Regions from separate parts of the Streptomyces griseobrunneus genome, predicted to be linked through region 1. Evidence: predicted binding sites of a transcription regulator. Region 1 holds the regulator's gene; the other holds the start of a gene.

Region 1 (7,099 bases):
CCGCGGCGGTCCCCGCGGTGGAGGTGCGCAGCACGCTGCGGCCCAGCCGGTAGGGGCGGGCGCCCGCGTCCGCGAAGGCGGCCAGCTCCTGCGGGGAGACGCCCCCCTCGGGGCCGACGACGAGCACGATCGTGCCGGTGGCGGGGAGTCCGGCGGTGGCGAGGGGGGTGCTGTCGTGGTCGCGGTCCTCGTGCAGGACCCCGGCGAAGTCGGCGTCGGACAGGAGGGCGGCGACCTGCTTGGTCGTCATGGCCTCGGTGACCTCGGGGAAGCGCACCCGGCGGGACTGCTTGCCCGCCTCCCGTGCCGTACTGCGCCACTTCGTCAGGGCCTTGGCGCCGCGCTCGCCCTTCCACTGGGTGATGCAGCGGGCGGCCTGCCACGGCACGATCGCGTCGACGCCGGTCTCGGTCATCGTCTCGACGGCCAGTTCGCCCCGGTCGCCCTTGGGGAGCGCCTGGACGACGGTGATCCGGGGCGCGGGCTCGGGCTCCTCCTGGACGGCTCCGCGGACGGTGACCGTGAGGCGGTCCTTGCCCTCGGCGGTGCGTACGGTGGCGTCCGCCCAGTGGCCGAGGCCGTCGGTGAGGACGAGTTCCTCGCCGGTCTGGAGCCGCTTCACGGAGACGGCGTGCCGCCCCTCGGGGCCGTCGAGGACGAACTCCGTTCCGGTGGGCATCCGTTCGACGACGAAGACCGGTGCGGTCACCGGGGGCTCCTCATGCTCAGGGCCGACCTGGCGGCCTCCAGTTCGGCGGCGAGCAGTTCGATCAGCTCGCCGACGGGCAGTTCGCGGGCCATCCGGTGGCCCTGCCCCGCCCACAGGGCCATGCCCTGGGCGTCCCCGGCCTTGGCGGCGGCCTGGCGCAGCCCGCTGGTGACGTAGTGGACCTGGGGATAGGCGGCGGGGGCGTACGGGCCGTGTTCGCGGATGAACCGGTTGACCAGGCCGCGGGCGGGCCGACCGGAGAAGGCGCGGGTCAGCTCGGTGCGGACGAAGAGCGGGTTGGTCAGGGCCTGCTTGTGGAGCAGGTGGGCCCCGGACTCGGGGCAGATCAGGAAGGCGGTGCCGAGCTGGGCGGCGTCCGCGCCGGCCGCGAGGGCTGCGGCGATCTGTGAGCCGCGCATCAGGCCGCCCGTCGCGATGATGGGGATCTGGACGGTCTCGCGGACCTGGGTGACGAGGGTGAGCAGCCCGGTGCCGGTGTGGTCGGCCTGCGGGTCGTCGCGGTGGGTGGACTGGTGGCCGCCCGCCTCGACGCCCTGGACGCAGACGGCGTCGGCGCCCGCCCACTGGGCGGCCTGGGCCTCCTCGGCGGAGGTGACCGTCACGATGGTGTGCGTCCCGGCCTTGGCGAAGGCGTCGAGAGTGTCGCGGGTGGGGCATCCGAAGGTGAAGGAGACCACCGGGACGGGGTCCTCCAGCAGGATGGCGACCTTCGCCTCGTACCCGTCGTCGCCGCTGCTGTCGGGGTCGCCGAGCGGGGTCTCGTACCAGGTGGCCTCGCCGGCCAGCTGGTGGCGGTAGACCTCGACGGCGCTGGGGTCGGCGAGCGCGGGCTGCGGCATGAAGAGGTTGACGCCGAACGGCCCGCCGGTGAGCCGGCGCAGCTGTTTGATCTCGTTGTACACGCCGTCCGCCGTTTTGTACCCGGCGGCCAGGAATCCGAGCCCGCCCGCCTCGGCGACGGCCGCGGCGAGCTTAGGTCCGGAAGCGCCGCCCGCCATCGGGGCCTGCACGATCGGATACCGGCAGAGATCGGTCAACGCGGAGGACATGACGGCATCGTGCCACGTCGGTCGCACAGGGGCCGAATCAGCCAGCGTTCGGCGTGACCGGTTCTCCCTCCGAACGCCGCACCGCCCACCGGTACGGAACCGATGGGCGGTGCGGTGAAAGGCGGAAAACGCTTCAGCGGCCGTTGAAGGCGTCCTTCAGCCGGGAGAAGAGCCCCTGCTGACCTGGCTGAAACTGGCCCAAGGGGCGCTCCTCGCCGCGCAGCTTGGAGAACTCCCGCAGCAGCCGCTCCTGTTCCGCGTCGAGCTTGGAGGGGGTCGTCACCTCGACGTGCACGATCAGGTCGCCCCGGCCGCCGCCGCGCAGGTGCGTGATGCCCCGCCCGTGCAGCGGGACGGACTGGCCGGACTGGGTGCCGGGCCGGATGTCGATCTCCTCCAGGCCGTCCAGGGTCTCCAGCGGACACTTGGTTCCGAGGGCCGCAGCGGTCATCGGGATGGTGACCGTGCAGTGCAGGTCGTCGCCGCGCCGCTGGAAGACGGCGTGCGGCAGCTCGTGGATCTCGACGTACAGGTCGCCGGGCGGGCCGCCGCCGGGGCCGACCTCGCCCTCACCGGCGAGCTGGATACGGGTGCCGTTGTCGACGCCCGCCGGGATCTTGACGGTGAGCGTGCGCCGCGAGCGGATGCGGCCGTCGCCGGCGCACTCCGGGCACGGGGTGGGCACGACCGTGCCGAAGCCCTGGCACTGCGGGCAGGGGCGCGAGGTCATGACCTGGCCCAGGAAGGACCGGGTGACCTGCGAGACCTCGCCGCGACCGCGGCACATGTCACAGGTCTGGGCGGAGGTGCCGGGGGCGGCGCCCTCGCCGCTGCAGGTGTTGCAGACGACGGCCGTGTCGACCTGGATGTCCTTGGTGGTGCCGAAGGCCGCCTCGGAGAGGTCGATCTCCAGCCGGATCATGGCGTCCTGGCCGCGGCGGGTGCGCGAGCGGGGCCCGCGCTGCGAGGCAGTTCCGAAGAACGCGTCCATGATGTCGGAGAAGTTGCCGAAGCCACCGGCTCCGAAACCGCCCGCGCCGCCGCCACCGCCGTTGGCGGAGAGCGGGTCGCCGCCGAGGTCGTAGACCTGCTTCTTCTGCGGGTCCGAGAGCACCTCGTAAGCGGCGTTGATCTCCTTGAACCGCTCCTGGGTCTTCGGATCCGGGTTGACATCCGGGTGCAGCTCGCGTGCGAGCCGACGGAATGCCTTCTTGATCTCGTCCTGAGATGCGTCGCGGCGCACGCCGAGTACGGCGTAGTAGTCCGTGGCCACTTACGACTCCGCCAGGATCTGTCCGACGTAACGTGCCACTGCGCGTACCGCTCCCATCGTTCCGGGGTAGTCCATGCGGGTCGGTCCGACCACGCCGAGTTTGGCGACTGCCTCGTCGCCCGAACCGTAGCCGACCGCAACGACGGACGTGGACGTGAGGCCCTCGTGGGCGTTCTCGTGCCCGATCCGTACGGTCATGGCTGAGTCCGTGGCCTCACCCAGCAGCTTCAGCAGGACGACCTGCTCCTCCAGTGCTTCCAGCACCGGCCGGATCATCACAGGGAAGTCGTGCCCGAAGCGGGTGAGGTTGGAGGTGCCGCCGATCATCAGCCGCTCCTCCGTCTCCTCGACCAGGGTTTCGAGGAGGGTGGTAAGGACCGTGGAAACCGTTCCGCGGTCCTCGCTGTCGAAGGATTCCGGCAGCTCCCGCACCAGCTGCGGGACATCCGCGAAGCGGCGTCCGACGACCCGGCTGTTGAGCCGGGCACGCAGATCCGCGAGCGATGCCTCGCCGAAGGGCGCGGGGCAGTCGATCATACGCTGTTCGACCCGGCCGGTGTCCGTGATCAGGACCAGCATCAGCCGGGCGGGGGCGAGCGAGAGCAGTTCCACGTGCCGGACCGTCGAGCGGGTCAGCGAGGGGTACTGCACCACCGCGACCTGCCGGGTCAGCTGCGCGAGCAGCCGTACGGTCCGGCCGACCACGTCGTCGAGGTCGACCGCGCCGTCGAGGAAGTTCTGGATGGCCCGGCGCTCGGGCGAGGAGAGCGGCTTGACGCCGGCGAGCTTGTCGACGAAGAGGCGGTACCCCTTGTCGGTGGGGATGCGGCCCGCGCTCGTGTGCGGCTGCGCGATGAAGCCCTCGTCCTCCAGCACCGCCATGTCGTTGCGGACGGTGGCTGGGGAGACCCCCAGCTGGTGCCGTTCCGTGAGCGCCTTGGAGCCGACGGGCTCCTCGGTGCCGACATAGTCCTGGACGATGGCGCGCAGCACTTCCAGTCTGCGTTCGCTGAGCATGGCGCACACCTCCAGCTGTTGTTTCCCGGTGCCTGTTGGCACTCGGTGCGTACGAGTGCCAGTTACCCCCCGGTCAGTGTACGGGGGTGGGGTGGGGCAGGGGCAAGGGCGACCGGCCACGCCGCCACCGGACCGCGCGGGTCGCCCCGATAGCGTCGTCCCATGGACGTCTCTTGGGAAGACTTCGGCTGGGAGCGGTTGGGCCACGGTATCGGGCGGCGGCGCCTGCCGGGCTGGGACGCCACGGTCGCGCTGGTGGCCGGGCCCGGCGGTGTGCTGCTGTACGACACCGGCTCGACCCTGCGCGAGGGCGTCGAGCTGCGGAGGCAGGCCGAGGCCCTGCTCGGCCGGAGGGTGACGCATATCGCACTGAGCCACCCCCACTTCGATCATGTGCTGGGTACGGCGGCGTTCGCCGGGGCCCAGGTGTACGGGGCGGTGGGCATCACCGCCCTGCTGCGGCGCTCGGCGGACGAGCTGACCGGGTCGGCCGTGCACCACGGGCTCTCGGAGGAGGAGGCGCACCGGGCGGTGGACACGCTGGTGGTGCCGCACCACGAGGTGACCGGCGAGTGGACGCTGGACCTGGGCGGCGGCCGTCAGGTGCTGCTGGCCAACGTGGGCCCGGGCCACAGCGGCCATGACCTCGCGGTGCTGGTGCCGGGGACGGACGGCGAGCCTCCGGTGGTGCTCTGCGGGGACCTGGTGGAGGAGTCGGGCGAACCGCAGGCGGGCCGGGACGCGATCACCTCCCGCTGGCCGGCCGCCCTGGACCGGCTGCTCGAACTGGGCGGCGAGGGCGCGGTGTACGTGCCGGGGCACGGGGCGGTGGTGGACGCGGCGTTCGTCCGGGCGCAGCGGGGGTCGCTGGCGGAGCGGTTCGGGGCGGGGTGAGGGTTCCGGGGGACGGCTCTCAGCGTGGTGTGACGGTTCTCGGGCGGAGTGACGATCTTCGGGGCGGGGTGAGGATTATCGTCGGCGCATGCGCAGCTACCAGCCGGACCTGACCCCGCCGTGGAAGAGGTCCGCCCCCGTGCCCGAGGTCCCCGCCGAACCCGATCTGGTCGTGGAGGAGGTCGCCACCGGCTTCTGCGGCGCCGTGATCCGCTGCGAGAAGACGGCCCAGGGGCCCACGGTGACCCTGGAGGACCGCTTCGGCAAGCACCGGGTCTTCCCGATGGAGCCGCGGGCCTTCCTGCTGGAGGGCAAGGTGGTCACGCTGGTGCGCCCGGGGCCCGGCGGTCCGGTGCGTCCCGCCCGTACGGCCTCCGGTTCGGTGGCGGTGCCCGGTGCGCGGGCCCGGGTGGCACGGGCGGGGCGGATCTATGTGGAGGGCCGGCACGACGCGGAGCTGGTGGAGCGGGTGTGGGGCGACGATCTGCGCATCGAGGGCGTGGTGGTCGAGTACCTGGAGGGCATCGACGACCTCCCGGCCATCGTGGGTGAGTTCTCCCCCGGGCCGGACGCCCGGCTCGGGGTGCTGGTGGACCACCTGGTGACCGGCTCCAAGGAGTCCCGGATCGCCGCGCAGGTCTCGGATCCGCATGTGCTGGTGGTGGGCCACCCGTACATCGACGTGTGGGAGGCGGTGAAGCCGTCCTCGGTGGGGATCGACGCGTGGCCGGTGGTGCCCCGGGGCCAGGACTGGAAGACGGGGGTGTGCCGGGCGCTGGGGTGGCCGGAGAACACCGGGGCGGCCTGGCAGCACATCCTGTCCAAGGTCCGCAGCTACAAGGATCTTGAGCCTCAACTCCTCGGCCGGGTGGAGGAATTGATTGACTTCGTCACCCTTCCTGAGTGATGTCCCGGGCTCGTCGCCGGCCCGCCCGAGAGGATCACGTGCCGATCCCTAGGAATGCCTGCGTCCCACACGCACCATCGGTTATGGAGGGTGGGGGGAACGGGCTCACCCGTTCACGGGGGAAGGGCACGGGCGATGCGACAAGGGAACTGGCGGGGCGGAGCGGGGAACGAGGCGGCTCTGGCCGTCTTCCGTCTGATGCAGCAGCTGATCGACCGGTACCGCAGGAACCGGCCGGTGATGCCGCTGGTGGTGATCAAGGCCGAGGACGCCGGGGCCGGGCGCGAGATCGACGAGCAGGTCGAGGCGATCGTCAGGCTGGTCCACAAGGCCAATGAGCGGCGCGGGGTTCCGGTGCAGCGGCTGGAGGGCGGCGGGGCCACCCCGTACGAGGCGGCGCTGGACATGGTGCGCACGCTGGCGGAGAAGCCGTGGGAATCGCCCGGGACCACGCAGTACAAGCCCCTCGCCTTTCCCCGCTCGCGGCTGCTCGGGGCGATCGAGCAGGCGACCGCGACCGTGGTCGAGCAGTCCGACGGGAACACCGGTGAGATCGGCGAGGAGCTGATCCTGGAGCAGCTGCGCCGGCTGCGCTGGCGGGCCGACCGGCCGCGCCGGGGCACCTGGGGGTCGTCGTTACGGAACTCCGTGCGGCCGGAGACCTTCGTCGGCGCGCTCTTCATCGCCCTGCTCAGTGTGCTGCTCGGGGAGATCGACTGGTTCCTGACGGTGGTGGTGGCGTCCCTCGCCCTGGTCGGGCTGGCCGTGGTGGGGCTGGTGGGCCGGTCCGCGCCGCCGCTGCTGTGGCTGCGCCGGGCCAGCCGGTGGTTCGCCACCACTTCCTCCCTGGCCGCCTCCAGCACCGGCTACCCCTCGGACGGCTGGTCCCGCCTCTCGCCCAGAGGGTCGTGGGACGTGATCCGGGTGCGGGCGGCGGCGGTCGCGAAGCGGGTGGCGCATGCGGGGGCGGGCGACGGGCACGCGCGCCAGTTCCACCTGGAGCTGCGGGTGCAGGCGCTGCTGGAGGACCTGCGGGACAACTACCGCCCCCACGCGGCGGACTGGCGGCGCGCCAAGCGGACCCGGCCACCGGTGGTGCTCCTGCACCGGGCCACCCAGGACAACGGCGGCATCCTGCTGATCAACGCGATCAACAACGTACGGTCGCGGCGCAGCGAGGTCGATCCGCTGCTGCTGCTCGCCGCGCTGCCGGCCGCCGAGGTCATGCG
Region 2 (7,099 bases), 2.5 Mb from region 1:
ACCTCCGGCACCAAGAACCGGTGGCTGTCGAAGACCGCGGTCAACGGCGTGCTCCTGATCGCCGCCCTCTACACGCTCTTCCCGCTGATCTGGCTGCTCACGGCGGCCACCAAGGACGCCGGGAACCTGCTGGGCGGTGACGTCTTCTCCTTCGAGGGCTTCGACCTCGCGCACAACCTGTCGGAGCTGACGTCCTACCAGGACGGCATCTACTTCCGCTGGTACGGCAACTCCCTGCTGTACGCGGGCATCGGGGCGCTGGGCTGCTCGCTGATCAGCGTCGCCGCCGGGTACGCCTTCGACAAGTACCGCTTCCGGGGCAAGGAGAAGCTCTTCGCCCTGGTGCTGCTGGGCGTGCTGCTGCCCTCCACCGCCCTGTCCCTGCCGCTGTATCTGCTGGCCGTCGAGACCGGCACCGTCAACACCTACTGGGCGGTGCTGATCCCGGCGCTGGTCAACCCGTTCGGCGTGTACCTCTCACGGATCTTCAGCGCGGGCTACATCCCCGACGAGGTCCTGGAGGCCGCCCGGATCGACGGGGCCGGTGAGCTGCGGACCTTCTGGTCGGTCGGTCTGCGCATGGTCATGCCGGGCTTCGTGACGGTCTTCCTCTTCCAGTTCACCGCGATCTGGAACAACTTCTTCCTCCCGCTGGTGATGCTCTCGGACAAGGACCTCTACCCGCTGAGCCTGGGTCTCTACAACTGGCACAGCAACGCCAACGCCGACCCCGCCTTCTACCCGATGGTCGTCACCGGCTCCCTGCTCGCCGTCACCCCGCTGATCGTCGCCTTCGTCGTGCTCCAGCGGCACTGGAAGGCCGGTCTGACCGCGGGGAGCGTCAAATGACCGCCCCTACGGCCCTCCTTTCCATGGGCCCCGGCATCGCGGAACGCCTCTTCACCCCCGTACAGCGGGAACGGCTCACCGCGCTCGTGGACACCGACCCGGCGCTGGTCGCCCACCGGCTGACCGATCCGGCGCCCGGGGTCGCGGCCGCGCTCGCCGGGGCGGAGCTGCTCATCACCTGCTGGGGCGCGCCCCCGCTCACCGCCTGCGTCCTCGCCGCCGCCCCCCGGCTGCGCGCCGTCGTCCACGCGGCCGGGAGCGTCAAGCACCACATCACCCCGGCCTGTTGGGACCGGGGTATCCAGGTCACCTCGGCGGCCGGGGCGAACGCGCTGCCGGTCGCCGAGTACACGCTGGCCGCGATCCTGTTCGCCGGGAAGAACGTCCTGGGCACCGCCCACCGCTACCGGCAGCTGCGCGCCCCGCACGACTGGCGGGCGGAGCTGGCGGGGCACGGCAACTACCGGCGGTGCGTGGGGATCGTGGGCGCCTCGCGGATCGGCCGCCGGGTGATCGAGCTGCTGCGCCCGTTCGACCTGGACGTCCTGCTCTTCGATCCGTACGTGGACACGGGGGCGGCGGCGAGGCTCGGCGCGGTGAAGGTGGGGCTCGACGAGCTCTGCGCCCGCAGCCGGGTCGTCTCGGTCCACGCGCCGGAGCTGCCCGCGACCCGGCACATGATCGGCGCCGCGCAGCTCGCGGCGATGGCGGACGGCACCACGCTGATCAACACCTCGCGGGGTTCGCTGATCGACGGGGACGCGCTGCTGCCCGAGCTGGTGTCGGGGCGGCTGAACGCGTTCCTCGATGTGACGGAGCCGGAGGTCCCGCCGGCCGCATCCCCGCTGTACGACCTGGAGAACGTCCTGCTGACCCCGCATGTGGCGGGCTCCCTGGGGGACGAGATCCACCGCATGGGGGATTTCGCGCTGGACGAGGTGGCGCGTTACGTACAGGGGCTGCCGTTCGCGGACCCGGTCACGCCGGACGGGCTGGCCCGCATGGCGTAGGCGGCAGAGCGGCGGCCCGGAACGCACCGAGGCCCGGTGCCCCCGCGACGGGGGCTTGGGTTCCAGGGGTCATCGCAACACCACTTGGTTTTAGGTGGTGAGTAGATCACGTAGACGCTCGGCTGGGGTATCCCAGTCGAGCGTCTTGCGTGGGCGGCCGTTGAGTTCCTGGGCGACGTGTTCGAGGTCTTCGGGGCTGTGGAGGCTGAGGTCGGTGGCTTTGGGGAAGTACTGGCGGAGCAGGCCGTTGGTGTTCTCGTTGGAGCCGCGTTGCCAGGGTGAGGCGGGGTTGCAGAAGTAGACGGGCATGCCGGTGGCCAGGGTGAACTGCTGGTGGCGTGCCATCTCGCTTCCCTGGTCCCAGGTGAGCGATCCCCGCAGATGTGCGGGCAGGGTCTGGATGGTGCGGACGAGGCCGTCACGGACGGTTTCGGCGTCGTGGGCTCCGCCGGGCAGGTGGACCAGCATGGTGTAGCGGGTGCTCCGCTCGACCAGGGTGGCGATCGCGGAGCGGCTGCTGGCTCCGATGATCAGGTCGCCTTCCCAGTGCCCGGGAACGGCCCGGTCCTCGATAGCGGCGGGACGATCGCTGATCATGACCATTGGGTCGGTGAACCGTGGCGTGCGCCGCTCGGGGTCCCGGCGTGCTTTGCGGCGGGTGCGACCGGAGCGGATTGCTGCCTGCACTTCCCGCTTCAGGCCGCCACGGGCCTGGAAATACAGTGCCTGGTAGATCGTTTCCACGCTCACCCGCATGCTCTGGTCGTCGGGATGCTCCTTGCGCAGAGCGTGGCAGATCTGCTCCGGCGACCATCGTGTCCGCAAGCCGTCCTGGACGAAGCGGCGCAGCCGGCTCTCGCGTAGCAGCTTGCGGTCCTTGGGCCGGGGCCGGCGTGCTGCGGCTGCGCGGTGGGCCGCATAGGGCTGATAGCCCTCGACGCCCGAGTTCGCATCGATCTCCCGCTTGATCGTGCTGGCGGGCCGGCCCAGGGCGCGTCCGATCGCCCGCAGCGAGTGGCCCACCGCGAGCAGATCCCGGATCCGCTCGCGCTCGGAAAGAGCCAGGAACCTGGGGTGCAGCTGCTTGTCCAGGGTCGCCAGACCCATCGATGCTGTGGTCACACCGAACATCGTGGCGGTCCCCGCCGCGTAATCGACACGGCGGCCGTCGGCGTAGGTCCGCGTGGTGCGAGTTTTCTTGACGCCCTGGTCCCAGTCCCTGGCTGTGCGCCTGTTCACCCCGATGCGCCGGGCCGCCTCGGACTGCGAGGCGCCCGTGGCCCGCAATTGCTCGTACTCCTCCCGCCGCGGATGCCGCCGCGGCAGACGTACCGACCCGCGACCGGATCTCCGAGCCCAACCGAACGCCGTGTTCCGGTTCACACCCAGCTCACGCGCCACCACCGTCACGTTCCCCACGGCATCCAGCCGTGCAAGGAAACGCTCCTTCAACCCCGCAAGATCAACCCGCTCAACGGCCACGGTCCTCGCAACTCCCACAGATCGTGGGTGTTGCGAGGACCGTTAGAACCCAAGGGGTACCGGGCCTCGGGCGTACCGAAAGGTACTGCGCGTACTAGTGGGAGTGGCCGTGACCGCCGTGACCGGCGTCGCCCTCTTCCTCGGCCGGCTTCTCGACGACCAGGGTCTCGGTCGTGAGCAGCAGCGACGCGATGGACGCGGCGTTCTCCAGGGCGGAGCGGGTGACCTTGACCGGGTCGATGACGCCGGCCTTGACCAGGTCGCCGTACTCGCCGGTGGCGGCGTTGAAGCCCTGGCCCTTGTCGAGCTCGGAGACCTTGGAGGTGATGACGTAACCCTCGAGGCCGGCGTTCTCGGCGATCCAGCGCAGCGGCTCGACGGCGGCGCGGCGGACGACCGCAACACCGGTGGCCTCGTCGCCGGTCTTGCCGAGGTTGCCCTCCAGGACCTTCACCGCGTGGACGAGAGCGGAGCCACCGCCGGAGACGATGCCCTCCTCGACCGCGGCGCGGGTGGCGGAGATGGCGTCCTCGAGGCGGTGCTTCTTCTCCTTGAGCTCCACCTCGGTGGCGGCACCGACGCGGATGACGCACACGCCGCCGGCCAGCTTCGCGAGGCGCTCCTGGAGCTTCTCGCGGTCCCAGTCGGAGTCCGTGGACTCGATCTCGGCCTTGATCTGGTTGACGCGGCCCTTGACGTCGTCGGAGTTGCCCCCGCCGTCGACGATGGTCGTGTCGTCCTTGGAGACGGTGACGCGGCGGGCGGTGCCCAGCACGTCGAGACCGGCGCCGTCGAGCTTGAGGCCGACCTCTTCGGCGATGACGGTCGCACCGGTGAGGGTGGCGATGTCGCCGAGCATGGCCTTGCGGCGGTCACCGAAGCCCGGGGCCTTCACCGCGACGGCGTTGAAGGTGCCACGGATCTTGTTGACGACGAGGGTGGAGAGCGCCTCGCCCTCGACGTCCTCGGCGATGATCAGGAGCGGCTTGGAGCCACCGCCCTGGATGACCTTCTCCAGCAGCGGGAGCAGCTCCTGGATGGAGCCGATCTTGCCCTGGTGGATCAGGATGTACGGGTCGTCGAGGACGGCCTCCATACGCTCCTGGTCGGTCACCATGTACGGGGACAGGTAGCCCTTGTCGAAGGCCATGCCCTCGGTGAACTCCAGGTCCAGACCGAAGGTGTTGGACTCCTCGACGGTGATGACACCGTCCTTGCCGACCTTGTCCATGGCGTCCGCGATGAGCTCGCCGACCTGGGTGTCCTGCGCGGAGAGCGCGGCCACGGCGGCGATGTCGGACTTGTCGTCGATCGGCCGGGCGGTCGCGAGGAGCTCCTCGGACACGGCCTTGACCGCGGCGTCGATGCCCTTCTTCAGGGCGGCCGGGGAGGCGCCCGCGGCGACGTTGCGCAGGCCCTCGCGGACGAGCGCCTGGGCCAGGACGGTCGCGGTGGTGGTGCCGTCACCCGCTACGTCGTTGGTCTTGGTCGCCACCTCCTTGACGAGCTGGGCACCGAGGTTCTCGAACGGGTCGTCGAGCTCGACCTCGCGCGCGATGGTGACGCCGTCGTTGGTGATGGTGGGTGCGCCGAACTTCTTGTCGATGACGACGTTGCGGCCCTTGGGGCCGATCGTCACCTTGACCGTGTCGGCAAGCTTGTTGACGCCGCGCTCAAGGGCGCGACGGGCGTCCTCGTCGAACTTCAGAATCTTCGCCATGGGCTGTACTTCCCTCTCGGACGAACTGCGCCCCTCGCCACCCGGCTAGTTATTTCGCAGGGGGCCAGGGGCGCAGAACACAAGCAAACGTGGGTGAATTACTTCTCGACGATCGCGAGAACGTCGCGGGCCGAGAGGACGAGGTACTCCTCGCCGTTGTACTTCACCTCGGTGCCGCCGTACTTGCTGTACAGGACGACGTCGCCGGTCTTGACGTCGAGCGGAAGACGCTCGCCGTTCTCGAAGCGGCCCGGGCCCACGGCGAGGACGACGCCCTCCTGGGGCTTCTCCTTCGCGGTGTCCGGAATGACCAGGCCGGAAGCCGTGGTCTGCTCGGCGTCGAGCGGCTGGACCACAATGCGGTCCTCAAGCGGCTTGATCGCAACCTTGGAGCTGGTGGTCGACACGATCCGGTCTCCCCCTTCGGAGATCTCACGGGGTTTAGCAGTCATTGGGCGGCGACCAGACCGATCCGTCGTCGCGGGTGCCGGACCTGCCCTGTCGCACAGTGTGGTGCTGGCACTCTCCAGGGGGGAGTGCCAGACCCGAGACTATGACCGCGATTAGCACTCGGTCAAGCGGAGTGCCAATTCACCACCCTCGCGCCGTCTCGATCGGGGCTCCGTCGGATCACCGTCCGGACAACGCGGGGGCGGAGCCGGGTGTTCCGTACGACGGTACGGAGATGACGCATCCCGAGAGCGGCCTGCCCGGAAGACCGGCGGAGCGGGCCCTGGACGAGCGGCCCGGCGGCTGCGCCGATCCCGCCGCGGGCCTCCTGCTCACGGTCGCCGAGGCGGTCGTCCTCGCCGTGCTGCTGGTACTGCTGGGGCTGCGCGGCCTGGCGCGGTCCCATGCGCCCATCGACAGCGGCGCGCCCTCGCCCGCCGGTGCCGGAGCGGAGACCGACTGGGTCCCCACCGTCGCGTTCGGCGTCCTGGCCCTCACGGTCGCCGTCCTCGCCGCCATGCTGCTGCGTGACCGGTGGTACTGGGCGGGCGGCATCCAGGTGCTCGTGGCCGTGGCCCTGTGCGCGGTGACCCTGGCGTCCGTGTCCCGGGCCGACGGCCCCGCGCTTCCGGGCCCCGCCCCCACCTGGAACTCCCCGCCCTGCCGCAGCGGGGGCGACAGCGACGAATGCGCGCGCAGCGGGGGCTGAGCGCGCATTCGTCGGCCGTACGCCGGGCGGGCGGGGAGTCAGACGTAGTCCTCCAGCTTCGCCACCGCGTACCCCTTGTCCGTGATGGTCTTCATGACCAGGCGGATCATGTCGGGCATGGTGCCCTTCCAGTCGTCCTTGCCCCGGAAGTGGGTGAGGACGATGTCGCCGGGGTGCAGGTCCCGGTCCCACTCGCGCCACTCCATGTGGTCGGCGAACGCCTCGGCGGACCACAGGGGGACGGCGGTGATGCCGCAGGACTTGGCGACGACGAGGGTGTCGCGGTTGTAGTTGCCGTAGGGCGGGCGGAGGAGGGTGGGCCGCTTCCCGTAGTTCTTGAGGATCTTCTCCTGCTGGCCGCAGATCTCCCGCTTCTGCTCGGCGTAGGAGAGGCCCGGCAGATAGCGGTGGTTGAGCGTGTGGTTGCTGATGACCACCCCGCGCTTCTGCATCTGCTTGAAGTAGCCGTAGTCGTCGTTGATGACGTAGTCGCTCAGGAAGGCGCTGTAGGGGATGTCCAGTTCGGTCATCATCCGCAGCAGCGCGGGGTCCTTCTCCGCCCCGTCGTCCATGGTCAGGAAGACGATCTTCTCCTTGGTGGGGACGGTGGTGAAGACGGGCGGCAGCCCCTCGTCGTCCCGGACCTCGAACCCCTTGCGGGTGGTGATGCGCGGCTTCACCTCCGGCGGTTCGGGGGCCGCGAGCGGCACCTTGGCCAGGCCCCACCTCTTCGCGGCGACGGCCCGTGCGGCCTGCTTCTTCTTGAGCTCCTCGGCGTACGTGCCCAGGGCGCGGGCGGGGCCGGCCTGCTGGGCGGCCTCGCCCTGCTGTCCGGCGGCGGGCTTCGCCGGTCCGCCCGGGGCTCCCGTACCGCCGTCG

What was found. Region 1 encodes HrcA, which represses chaperone genes, less so after heat shock. Its sites were predicted from a motif close to TTNGCACTCNGNNNNNCNGAGTGCNAA; they were not measured.
Region 2: a site for HrcA is predicted at 5,625-5,651, ahead of groES (co-chaperone GroES). Genes of this name have one in related genera too.

What each region holds. Positions count from the first base shown of each region.
Region 1 is NZ_CP177080.1:5,588,966-5,596,064, reverse strand. Features, by position in the region: gene ACK8N7_RS25320 (16S rRNA (uracil(1498)-N(3))-methyltransferase) at 1-709, opposite strand, end outside; gene ACK8N7_RS25315 (nitronate monooxygenase) at 706-1,779, opposite strand; gene dnaJ (molecular chaperone DnaJ) at 1,913-3,052, opposite strand; gene hrcA (heat-inducible transcriptional repressor HrcA) at 3,053-4,069, opposite strand; gene ACK8N7_RS25300 (MBL fold metallo-hydrolase) at 4,232-4,963, shown strand; gene ACK8N7_RS25295 (DUF3097 domain-containing protein) at 5,052-5,870, shown strand; gene ACK8N7_RS25290 (ABC transporter substrate-binding protein) at 6,006-7,099, shown strand, end outside.
Region 2 is NZ_CP177080.1:3,078,205-3,085,303, forward strand. Features, by position in the region: gene ACK8N7_RS13620 (carbohydrate ABC transporter permease) at 1-1, shown strand, start outside; gene ACK8N7_RS13625 (carbohydrate ABC transporter permease) at 1-849, shown strand, start outside; gene ACK8N7_RS13630 (hydroxyacid dehydrogenase) at 846-1,859, shown strand; gene ACK8N7_RS13635 (IS30 family transposase) at 1,950-3,185, opposite strand; gene groL (chaperonin GroEL) at 3,436-5,061, opposite strand; gene groES (co-chaperone GroES) at 5,160-5,468, opposite strand; gene ACK8N7_RS13650 (DUF6234 family protein) at 5,747-6,220, shown strand; gene ACK8N7_RS13655 (polysaccharide deacetylase family protein) at 6,259-7,099, opposite strand, start outside.